DNA from 2 places in the Streptomyces sp. NPDC107500 genome. Region 1 is predicted to be linked to the other one. Evidence: riboswitches for the same ligand, from Rfam matches in the RefSeq annotation. Region 1 holds a riboswitch; the other holds the start of a gene.
What was found. Region 1 has a riboswitch for glycine ahead of gcvP (aminomethyl-transferring glycine dehydrogenase). Riboswitches for the same ligand answer to the same signal wherever they lie in the genome.

Region 1 (4,959 bases):
TGCACGCCCTCCTCCAGGGCGGCCAGGGCATCTTCGGGATCGCCGTCGGCGTGGTCTGGCGGGACGTGGAGAGCGCGCTGTCCCAGCTGCACGGAGAGCGGATCGACACGGGGGAGACCCTGGTCGGGCACAATCCGGCGGACGAGCTGGCGCGACGCCGCAACAGGGCGGTCTGAGCGGCGCGCCGGCCCGCCCGGCGCGCGGGCCGGCCGGTGGCGGCCGCATTGTCAGTGGCGTAGGGCAGCATCGGAGATGTGAGAACCGCGCCCACGATCCTGCATCTCGACATGGATGCCTTCTTCGCCTCGGTGGAGCAGGCGTCCAAGCCGAGTCTGCGCGGGAAGGCCGTGGTGGTGGGCGGCCTGGGGCCGCGAGGCGTCGTCGCCACCTGCTCGTACGAGGCGCGCGTCTTCGGCGTCCACTCGGCGATGCCCATGGGCCAGGCCAGGCGGCTGGCGCCCAACGCCGCGTATCTCGTCCCGCGGTTCGAGCTGTACCGGTCGATCAGCGAGCAAGTGATGCGGCTGCTCAGGGAGCTGTCCCCGTTGGTGGAGCCGCTGAGCCTGGACGAGGCCTTCGTGGACCTGGAGGCCGGTGGGACGGCCTGGGACGCGGCGTCGGCGCGGCTGGCCGGGACGAAGCTGCGCACGGACATCCGCGCCGCCACGGGCCTCACCGGATCCGTGGGACTGGCCGCCTCCAAGATGCTGGCCAAGATCGCCTCCGAGGAGGCCAAGCCCGACGGGCTGGTCCTGATCCCGCCGGGGACGGAGCGGGCCATGCTGGAGCCCATGTCCGTGCGGACCCTGCCCGGCGTCGGCCCGGCGACCGGCGACCACCTGCGCCGGGCCGGCATCACCACGGTCGGGGAACTGGCCGAGGCGGGCGAGGACGAGTTGGTGCGGCTGGTGGGCAAGGCGCACGGACACGGCCTGTACGCCATGGCCCTGGCGCTCGACGAGCGGCCCGTGGTGGCCGAGCGGGAGGCCAAGTCCGTGTCGGTCGAGGACACCTACGACGTGGACATCCACGACCGGGTGCGGGTCGGCGTGGAGGTGGGCCGGCTGGCCGACCGGTGCGTGCGCCGGCTGCGCGCGTCGGGGCTGTCCGGGCGGACCATCGTGCTCAAGGTGCGCAGATACGACTTCTCCACGCTGACGCGCTCCGAGACGCTGCGCGGGCCCACGGACGACCCGGCGGTGGTGCGGGAGGCCGCCGCCCGGCTGCTGGACTCGGTGGACACCACGGGAGGTGTGCGGCTGCTCGGGGTCGGCGTCAGCGGCCTGGCCGACTACACGCAGGAGGACCTGTTCGCGCAGGCGGCGGGAGGCGGGGCCGGGGAACCGGCCGAGGAGCCGGAGACCGAGCCCGCCGCGGAGCACCGCCCGGCACCCGCGGAGCGCCGCTGGCCGTCGGGGCACGACGTGCGGCACACGCGGTTCGGGCACGGGTGGGTCCAGGGGAGCGGGCTGGGGCGGGTCACCGTGCGCTTCGAGACGCCGTACTCGCGGACCGGGCGGGTGCGGACCTTTCCGATGGACGACCCGGAGCTGACGCCCGCGGATCCGCTGCCGCTGGTTCCGTCCGAGACGCGAAGACCCGGCGACGGCCCGGCCAGACCGGTGGCCGGCTAGCCGTGCGTCCCGTACGTGCCGCGAGCTTTGTGGGGGCGGAGCGTCAGCTCTCCTCGTTGCCCTTGCCCGCCAGCTTGCCGAAGTCGCGGTCGGGGAGCGGGGGAGCGGCGGCCACGTCGAGGCCGTAGTGGTGGTACAGCTGGAGTTCCTGTTCCGGCGAGAGGTGGCGGCCGACGCCGAAGTCCGGTGCCTCCTTGATCAGGGCCCGGGCGAAGGGCACGCGCAGGGCGCCCTCGACCAGCTCGCTGGGCTCCAGGGGTACGAAGGCGTCCCTGCTGAAGAGGCCGGTGCGGATGGCCGCCCACTCGGGCACGCCGGTGGCATCGTCGAGGTACACCTCGTCCACGATGCCGATCCTGGTGCCGTCGCGGTCGAACGCCTTGCGGCCTATCAGGTTCCGCGGGTCGATGTCAGTACGCACGGGCCCTCCACTTGGTCACCACTTGGCCGCACTGGGGTCGCACACCAGCCCGCCGAATCATCCGTAAGTACTACAAAAAACTACATATGGCCGGTCGGCCACTCGAAGGTTCGTGCCGCGGGCTCGCTGGTACGCTGGCAAACGGCTGCTGACCCCGCGCGGGAGAGTCCTCCGGAGATCACCGGAGGCGCCGAAGGAGCAAATCCTCCCCGGAATCTCTCAGGCTCACGTACCGCACGGACGAGGTCACTCTGGAAAGCAGAGCGGGTGTCGACGGCTTCCGCTCTCACCGACGGTGAAAGCCGGGACGCCCTCGGGCCGCCCCGGTGAAGCTCTCAGGTTGAGATGACAGAGGGGGAGGCCGACCGGGTACCCGCGCCGTGGTGCCCCTCGCAGGTCGTCAGACCAGGAGGCCTCCGCAATGACCGCCCACCGCACTCCGCTCACCGAACTCGAACAGGCAGCGCCGTTCGAGCAGCGCCACATCGGCCCCGACCACGAGGCCCGGGCCAAGATGCTCGCGCAGGTCGGTTACGGTTCGCTCGACGAGCTGACGGCCGCCGCGGTGCCGGATGTGATCAAGAACGCCGACGCGCTGGACCTGCCCGGCGCCCGCTCCGAGGCCGAGGTGCTGGCCGAGCTGCGCTCGCTGGCCGACCGCAACCAGGTCCTGGACTCCATGATCGGCCTCGGTTACTACGGCACCTTCACCCCGCCGGTCATCCTGCGCAACGTCATGGAGAACCCCTCCTGGTACACCGCGTACACGCCGTACCAGCCCGAGATCTCCCAGGGCCGCCTGGAGGCCCTGCTCAACTTCCAGACCATGGTCGCCGAGCTGACCGGCCTGCCCACCTCCGGTGCCTCCCTGCTGGACGAGGGCACCGCCGCCGCCGAGGCGATGGCGCTCTCCCGGCGCATGGGCAAGAACAAGAAGGGCCTCTTCCTGGTCGACGCGGACGTGCTGCCGCAGACCATCGCCGTGATCCAGACCCGCGCCGAGCCGACCGGCGTCGAGGTCGTCGTCGCCGACCTGAGCGAGGGCATCCCGGCCGCGGTCGCCGAGCGGGAGATCAACGGCGTCCTGCTCCAGTACCCGGGCGCCTCCGGTGCCGTGCGCGACATCAAGCCGGTCGTCGAGCGGGCGCACGAGCTGGGCGCGCTCGTCACCGTCGCCGCCGACCTGCTCGCCCTCACCCTGCTCACCTCGCCCGGCGAGCTGGGCGCGGACATCGCCGTGGGCACCACCCAGCGCTTCGGCGTACCGATGGGCTTCGGCGGACCGCACGCCGGCTACATGGCCGTGCACGAGAAGTTCGCGCGGAGCCTGCCCGGCCGCCTCGTCGGCGTCTCCGTGGACGCGGACGGCAACAAGGCCTACCGCCTGGCCCTGCAGACCCGCGAGCAGCACATCCGCCGCGAGAAGGCCACCAGCAACATCTGCACCGCCCAGGTGCTGCTCGCCGTCATGGCCGGCATGTACGCCGTCTACCACGGCCCCGACGGCCTGCGGGCCATCGCCCGGCGCACCCACCGGTACGCCTCGATCACCGCCGCGGGCCTCGCCGCGGGCGGCGTCGAGATCGTCCACGGCGCCTACTTCGACACCGTCACCGCGCGGGTGCCCGGCCGGGCCGACGCGGTCGTGCACGCCGCCCGCGCGAACGGCATCAACCTGCGGCTCGTCGACGCCGACCACGTCTCCTTCGCCTGCGACGAGACCACCACGCGCGCCCAGGTCGGCGGCGTGTGGCACGCCTTCGGCGTCGAGGGCGACATCGAGGCGCTGGACGCGGAGACCGCGGAGACGCTGCCCGAGGCGCAGCTGCGCACCGACGACTTCCTGACCCACCCCGTCTTCCACCAGCACCGCTCCGAGACCGCGATGCTGCGCTACCTGCGCCGCCTCGCCGACCGGGACTACGCGCTGGACCGCGGCATGATCCCGCTGGGCTCCTGCACCATGAAGCTCAACGCCACCACCGAGATGGAGCCGGTCACCTGGTCCGAGTTCGGCGCGCTGCACCCCTTCGCGCCCGCCGAGCAGGCGCAGGGCTACCTCACCCTCATCCGTGAGCTGGAGGAGCGGCTCGCGGAGGTGACCGGGTACGACAAGGTCTCGTTGCAGCCCAACGCCGGGTCGCAGGGCGAGTTCGCGGGCCTGCTCGCCGTACGCGGGTACCACCGGGCCAACGGCGACGAGCAGCGCACCGTCTGCCTCATCCCGTCCTCCGCGCACGGCACCAACGCGGCCAGCGCGGTGATGGCCGGCATGAAGGTCGTCGTCGTCAAGACCGCCGAGGACGGCGAGATCGACATCGAGGACCTGCGCGCCAAGATCGAGCAGCACCGCGACGAGCTGGCCGTGCTGATGATCACCTACCCGTCCACGCACGGTGTCTTCGAGGAGCACGTGGCCGACATCTGCGGCCGGGTGCACGACGCCGGCGGTCAGGTCTACGTGGACGGCGCCAACCTCAACGCCCTGGTCGGCCTCGCCAAGCCCGGCCACTTCGGCGGCGACGTCTCCCACCTGAACCTGCACAAGACGTTCTGCATCCCGCACGGCGGCGGCGGTCCCGGCGTCGGCCCGGTGGCCGTACGGTCGCACCTGGCGCCGTACCTGCCCAACCACCCGATGCAGCCCGCGGCAGGCCCGCAGACGGGCGTCGGACCGATCTCGGCGGCCCCGTGGGGCTCGGCCGGCATCCTGCCGATCTCCTGGTCGTACGTGCGGCTGATGGGCGGCGAGGGCCTCAAGCGCGCCACGCAGGTGGCCGTGCTGTCCGCCAACTACATCGCCAAGCGGCTGGAGCCGCACTTCCCGGTGCTGTACACCGGTCCCGGCGGGCTGGTCGCGCACGAGTGCATCATCGACCTGCGCCCGCTGACCAAGGCGACCGG
Region 2 (4,959 bases), on a different contig from region 1:
TCCTCGGCCGTGAAGCCGCGGGTCGCCAGGGCCGGCGTACCGATGCGCAGCCCGGAGGTCACCATCGGCGGACGCGGGTCGTTCGGGACGGCGTTGCGGTTGACCGTGATGCCGACCTCGTGCAGGCGGTCCTCGGCCTGCTGGCCGTCCAGCTCGGAGTCGCGCAGGTCGACCAGGACCAGGTGGACGTCCGTGCCACCGGTCAGGACCGACACGCCCGCCGCCTTCGCGTCGTCCCGCACCAGGCGCTCGGCCAGGATGCGGGCACCCTCCAGCGTACGGGTCTGGCGCTCCTTGAAGTCCTCGCTCGCGGCGACCTTGAAGGCGACGGCCTTGGCGGCGACCACGTGCTCCAGCGGTCCACCCTGCTGACCGGGGAAGACGGCGGAGTTGATCTTCTTGGCCAGGTCGGCCGTGGAGAGGATCACACCGCCGCGCGGGCCGCCCAGCGTCTTGTGGGTCGTGGTGGTGACCACGTGCGCGTGCGGCACCGGGTTCGGGTGCAGGCCCGCCGCGACCAGACCGGCGAAGTGCGCCATGTCGACCATGAGGTAGGCGCCGACCTCGTCGGCCACCTTGCGGAAGGCGGCGAAGTCGAGCTGCCGGGGGTAGGCCGACCAGCCGGCCACGATCAGCTTCGGCCTGCTCTCCTTGGCGAGGCGCTCCACCTCGGCCATGTCGACCTGGCCGTCCTCGCCGACGTGGTACGGGACCACGTTGTAGAGCTTGCCGGAGAAGTTGATCTTCATGCCGTGGGTCAGGTGCCCGCCGTGGGCGAGGTTCAGACCCATGATCGTGTCGCCCGGCTTGAGCAGCGCGAACATCGCGGCGGCGTTGGCCTGCGCGCCCGAGTGCGGCTGCACGTTGGCGTGCTCGGCGCCGAACAGCGCCTTGACCCGGTCGATGGCGATCTGCTCGACCACGTCGACGTGCTCGCAGCCGCCGTAGTAGCGGCGGCCGGGATAGCCCTCGGCGTACTTGTTGGTCAGGACCGAGCCCTGGGCCTCCATCACCGCGACGGGTGCGAAGTTCTCGGAGGCGATCATCTCCAGGGTGGACTGCTGGCGGTCCAGCTCGGCGTCGACGGCGGCGGCGACGTCGGGGTCGAGCTCATGCAGGGGTGTGTTCAGAAGCGACATGCGTCCGTGACTCCTCAGGCGCCGGCGAATGCGGTGTACTCGTCGGCGGAGAGCAGGTCGCCCGGCTCGTCCGTGACCCGCACCTTGAACAGCCAGCCGCCCTCGAAGGGGGCGCTGTTCACCAGCGACGGGTCGTTGACGACGTCCTCGTTGATCTCGGTGACCTCACCGGAGACGGGGGAGTACAGGTCGGAGACGGACTTGGTCGACTCCAGTTCGCCGCAGGTCTCGCCCGCGGACACCGAGTCGCCGACCTCGGGAAGCTGCACGAAGACGACGTCACCGAGCGCGTTGGCCGCGTGCTCCGTGATGCCGACCGTCGAGGCGCCGTCCTCGGCGGCCGACAGCCACTCGTGCTCCTTGCTGTAGCGCAGCTGCTGGGGGTTGCTCATGGCCTGAATTCTCCTGTACGCGGGTGACTGCTGATGAATGGGGGACTGCTGACACTGCCGTTGAGCAGCAAGGACACGCGCGGAGGCCGGTGGCCGTCCGCCCTCAGTGTCTACTTCTGGCGCTTGTAGAAGGGCAGTGCCACGACCTCGTACGGCTCGTGGCTGCCCCGGATGTCCACGCCCACACCCTCGGTCCCCGGAGCCGCGTGCGCCGCGTCGACGTACGCGATGGCGATCGGCTTGCCCAGCGTGGGGGAGGGGGCGCCGGAGGTGACCTCGCCGATCACCTCGCCGCCGGCGACGACCTGGTACCCGGCACGCGGGACCCGGCGGCCCTCGGCGATCAGGCCGACCAGCACGCGGGGCGGGTTCTGCTCGGCCTCGGCGGCGGCCCCGGTCAGCGCGGCGCGACCGACGAAGTCGCCCTCCTTCTCGAACTTCACCACCCGGCCGAGCCCGGCGTCGAAGGGCGTCAGGGAGGTGCTCAGCTCGTGCCCGTACAGCGGCATGCCCGCCTCCAGGCGGAGCGTGTCCCGGCAGGACAGGCCGCAGGGGACGAGACCGACGCCCTGGCCCGCCTCGGTCAGCGCCTGCCACAGCTCGACGGCGTGCTCCGGCTTCACGAACAGCTCGAAGCCGTCCTCGCCGGTGTAGCCGGTGCGCGCGATCAGCGCCGGGACGCCGGCCACCGTGCCGGGCAGACCGGCGTAGTACTTCAGGCCGTCCAGGTCGGCGTCGGTGAGGCTCTTGAGGATGCCCGGGGACTCGGGGCCCTGCACGGCGAGCAGCGCGTAGGCGTCGCGGTCGTCGCGCACCTCGGCGTCGAAACCGGCCGCCCGCTCGGTCAGCGCGTCGAGCACGGTCTGCGCGTTGGAGGCGTTGGCGACGACCATGTACTCGGCGTCCGCCAGCCGGTAGACGATCAGGTCGTCCAGGATGCCGCCGTCCTCGCGGCAGATCATGGTGTAGCGGGCGCGGCCCGGCTTCACGCCGCCGATGTTGCCGACCAGCGCGAAGTCAAGGAGCGCGGCGGCCTGCGGCCCGGTGACGGTGATCTCGCCCATGTGCGAGAGGTCGAAGAGACCGGCCCGGGTGCGCACCGCGACGTGCTCGTCACGCTCGGAGGCGTAGCGCAGGGGCATGTCCCAGCCGGCGAAGTCGGTCATCGTCGCGCCCAGCGCGCGATGCGTGGCGTCGAGCGCGGTACGGCGGGTGTTCGAACTGCTCATCGGTCGGTCGTCTCCCAGGACAGGACGGCACGGGCGAGGTCGGTCCTCCCCATCTGTCATCGGAACCTGAGAGGTTCGCCACGACCACCGGAGTACGGCGATCAGGGCTTGCACCTTGGGTGGGGCAGCCGTCGAACGGCGGCCCGCTTTTCAGATGTGCCTCGCCCGCGCGGTAACGGGGGCCTGAGAGATTCAAGGGAGGGACTTGCTCCTTCGGCGCCCCGGCGTGGCCGGGGACTCTCCCGCGCGGATTCAAACGGCCGGTATGCAGTTGGCGCCGCCATCATTGCACGACCGGCCGATTCGTGGCAGACCGTGATCTGTAACCGGCTTGTGGCAGTAAGCGAACGAAATCGCGAGACCCGCGCATTACCTTCTCTTTACACTCGACGGGGATGGGAACTCGTGAACCGCCCCAGGGGAGACGATCACGGTGAACAGGACCACGGCCTACGCCACGACCTCGGGCCTCGCGCTGCCCGAGCAGCCCTCCGCCCCGGCCCCGCAGTCGTGCGCCGAGCGGCCCGCACCCGTCGTCCGCGACCTGCGCGAGCGGGACGGGCGCGGCCCGCACGCCCTGCTCTTCGGACCCCGGGACCTGGTGGTGATCACCGGCCTGCCCGGCAGCGGCAAGTCCACCCTGATGGCGCGCACCGTGCGCGGCCCGCGCATCGACTCCCAGGACACCCGCGACCGCTGGGAGCGCCGCATGCCGGGCTTCCTGCCGTACGCGCTCTACCGCCCCCTGGTCCGCCTCGCCCACTACGCGGGGCTCCGCAAGGCGCTGCGCTCCGGCGAGGGCGTCGTCGTGCACGACTGCGGCACACAGTCCTGGGTGCGCGGCTGGCTGGCCCGGGAGGCCCGGCGCCGCGACGGCACCCTGCACCTGCTGCTCCTCGACGTCGGCGCCGACCAGGCCCTCGCCGGGCAGCGCGAGCGCGGCCGCGGCGTCTCGCGGTACGCGTTCCTGCGGCACCGCGCGGCCAACTCCCGCCTGCTGCGCGCCGTGACCGGAGGCGCCCTGCCGGCCGGCTGCACCTCGGCGATCGTCCTGGACCGGGCGGCCGCGGACAACCTCCGCCGCATCGCGTTCACCGGATGACGGACCACGGGGGGCTGCGCCGAACGGGTTAGCCTTTTCAGCCAGGACAGCGGTACCAGGCAGGCGGTAGGCAGATGGACTTCCCCGAGTTCCCGGCACAGGCACACCCCCACCCGCACGGCGGTTGGCCCGGCAACGAGCTGGAGGAGGTGCTCTCCGCCTCCCTCGGCATACCCGGCGCCGGCGGGCGGATCGTGGAGGTGCTCGGCCGCAGCTTCCTCTGGATCCCCCTGCCGAACGGCGGCGGCCCGCACAGCGGCCCCCTCGACCTGCCCTCCCTGGAGATCGACGGCCAGGCCTACGTGCCGGTGTTCAGCTCCGAGGAGCAGCTCCGCCAGGTCGCCGGGGCGCAGATGGCGTACACCGTCGCCCCCGCCGCGGAGTTCGCCCGCGGCCTGCCCCCGCAGATCGGCATCGCCGTGAACCCGGAGGGCGTGGTCGGCATCCCGCTGCCGCCGCCCGCCGTGGCCGAGCTGTGCCGGGCCGGCCGCACCCCGCTGGACGGGCCCGCATCCGGCGGCCGGGTCCGCCTCTTCGAACCGGACTGGCAGGACGACCCGGTGGACTTCCTCGCCGCGGCCTCCGCCGAGTTCGCCGCCACCGGCGTCGTGCGCACCGCCCGCCGCTGCCTGGCCGCCGTCGAGACCGCCGACCCCACCCTGTTCGTCGGCGTCGAACTCACCCACTGGGAGGGCGACGCCCGAGCCCTCCCCCTGGACGCCCTGGGCCGCGCCCTCACCGCCGCCCCGCCGAAGTGGCCGGTCAACCTGGTCCTCCTGGAGGCCGCCCAGGACCCCGTCTGCGACTGGATGAGGGACAGGGTCCGCCCTTTCTACGACCGGGACTTGTAAACACCGTTGAGGTAAGCGCCCCTCAGGGGCGCGGGGAACTGCGCGACAAGCCACGACGCACCCGCACCCGCAGGACGACAGCGCCCCCCGAGCTCATAGGCGCCCCCCACCCCGCGGAGCCGTAAGCTGTTTCCACGACCGGGACTTCCAGAAAGGGCCACAGACGTGAGCGCCAGCGGCACCACGACCGGGCAGGTCGAGCACATGCTGCGCCAGGTGACGCCCGGGCGCTACGACGCCTACGAG

Region 2: another riboswitch for glycine. It lies ahead of gcvT (glycine cleavage system aminomethyltransferase GcvT); the one in region 1 lies ahead of gcvP (aminomethyl-transferring glycine dehydrogenase).

What each region holds. Positions count from the first base shown of each region.
Region 1 is NZ_JBVJPF010000006.1:610,008-614,966, reverse strand. It holds gene ACZ67M_RS26485 (MerR family transcriptional regulator) at 1-176, shown strand, start outside; gene ACZ67M_RS26480 (DNA polymerase IV) at 255-1,634, shown strand; gene ACZ67M_RS26475 (PRC-barrel domain-containing protein) at 1,678-2,055, opposite strand; glycine riboswitch at 2,205-2,300, shown strand; gene gcvP (aminomethyl-transferring glycine dehydrogenase) at 2,477-4,959, shown strand, end outside.
Region 2 is NZ_JBVJPF010000011.1:33,008-37,966, forward strand. It holds gene glyA (serine hydroxymethyltransferase) at 1-1,139, opposite strand, end outside; gene gcvH (glycine cleavage system protein GcvH) at 1,154-1,531, opposite strand; gene gcvT (glycine cleavage system aminomethyltransferase GcvT) at 1,642-2,760, opposite strand; glycine riboswitch at 2,804-2,920, opposite strand; glycine riboswitch at 2,921-3,015, opposite strand; gene ACZ67M_RS35490 (AAA family ATPase) at 3,194-3,862, shown strand; gene ACZ67M_RS35495 (enhanced serine sensitivity protein SseB) at 3,937-4,713, shown strand; gene ACZ67M_RS35500 (enhanced serine sensitivity protein SseB C-terminal domain-containing protein) at 4,879-4,959, shown strand, end outside.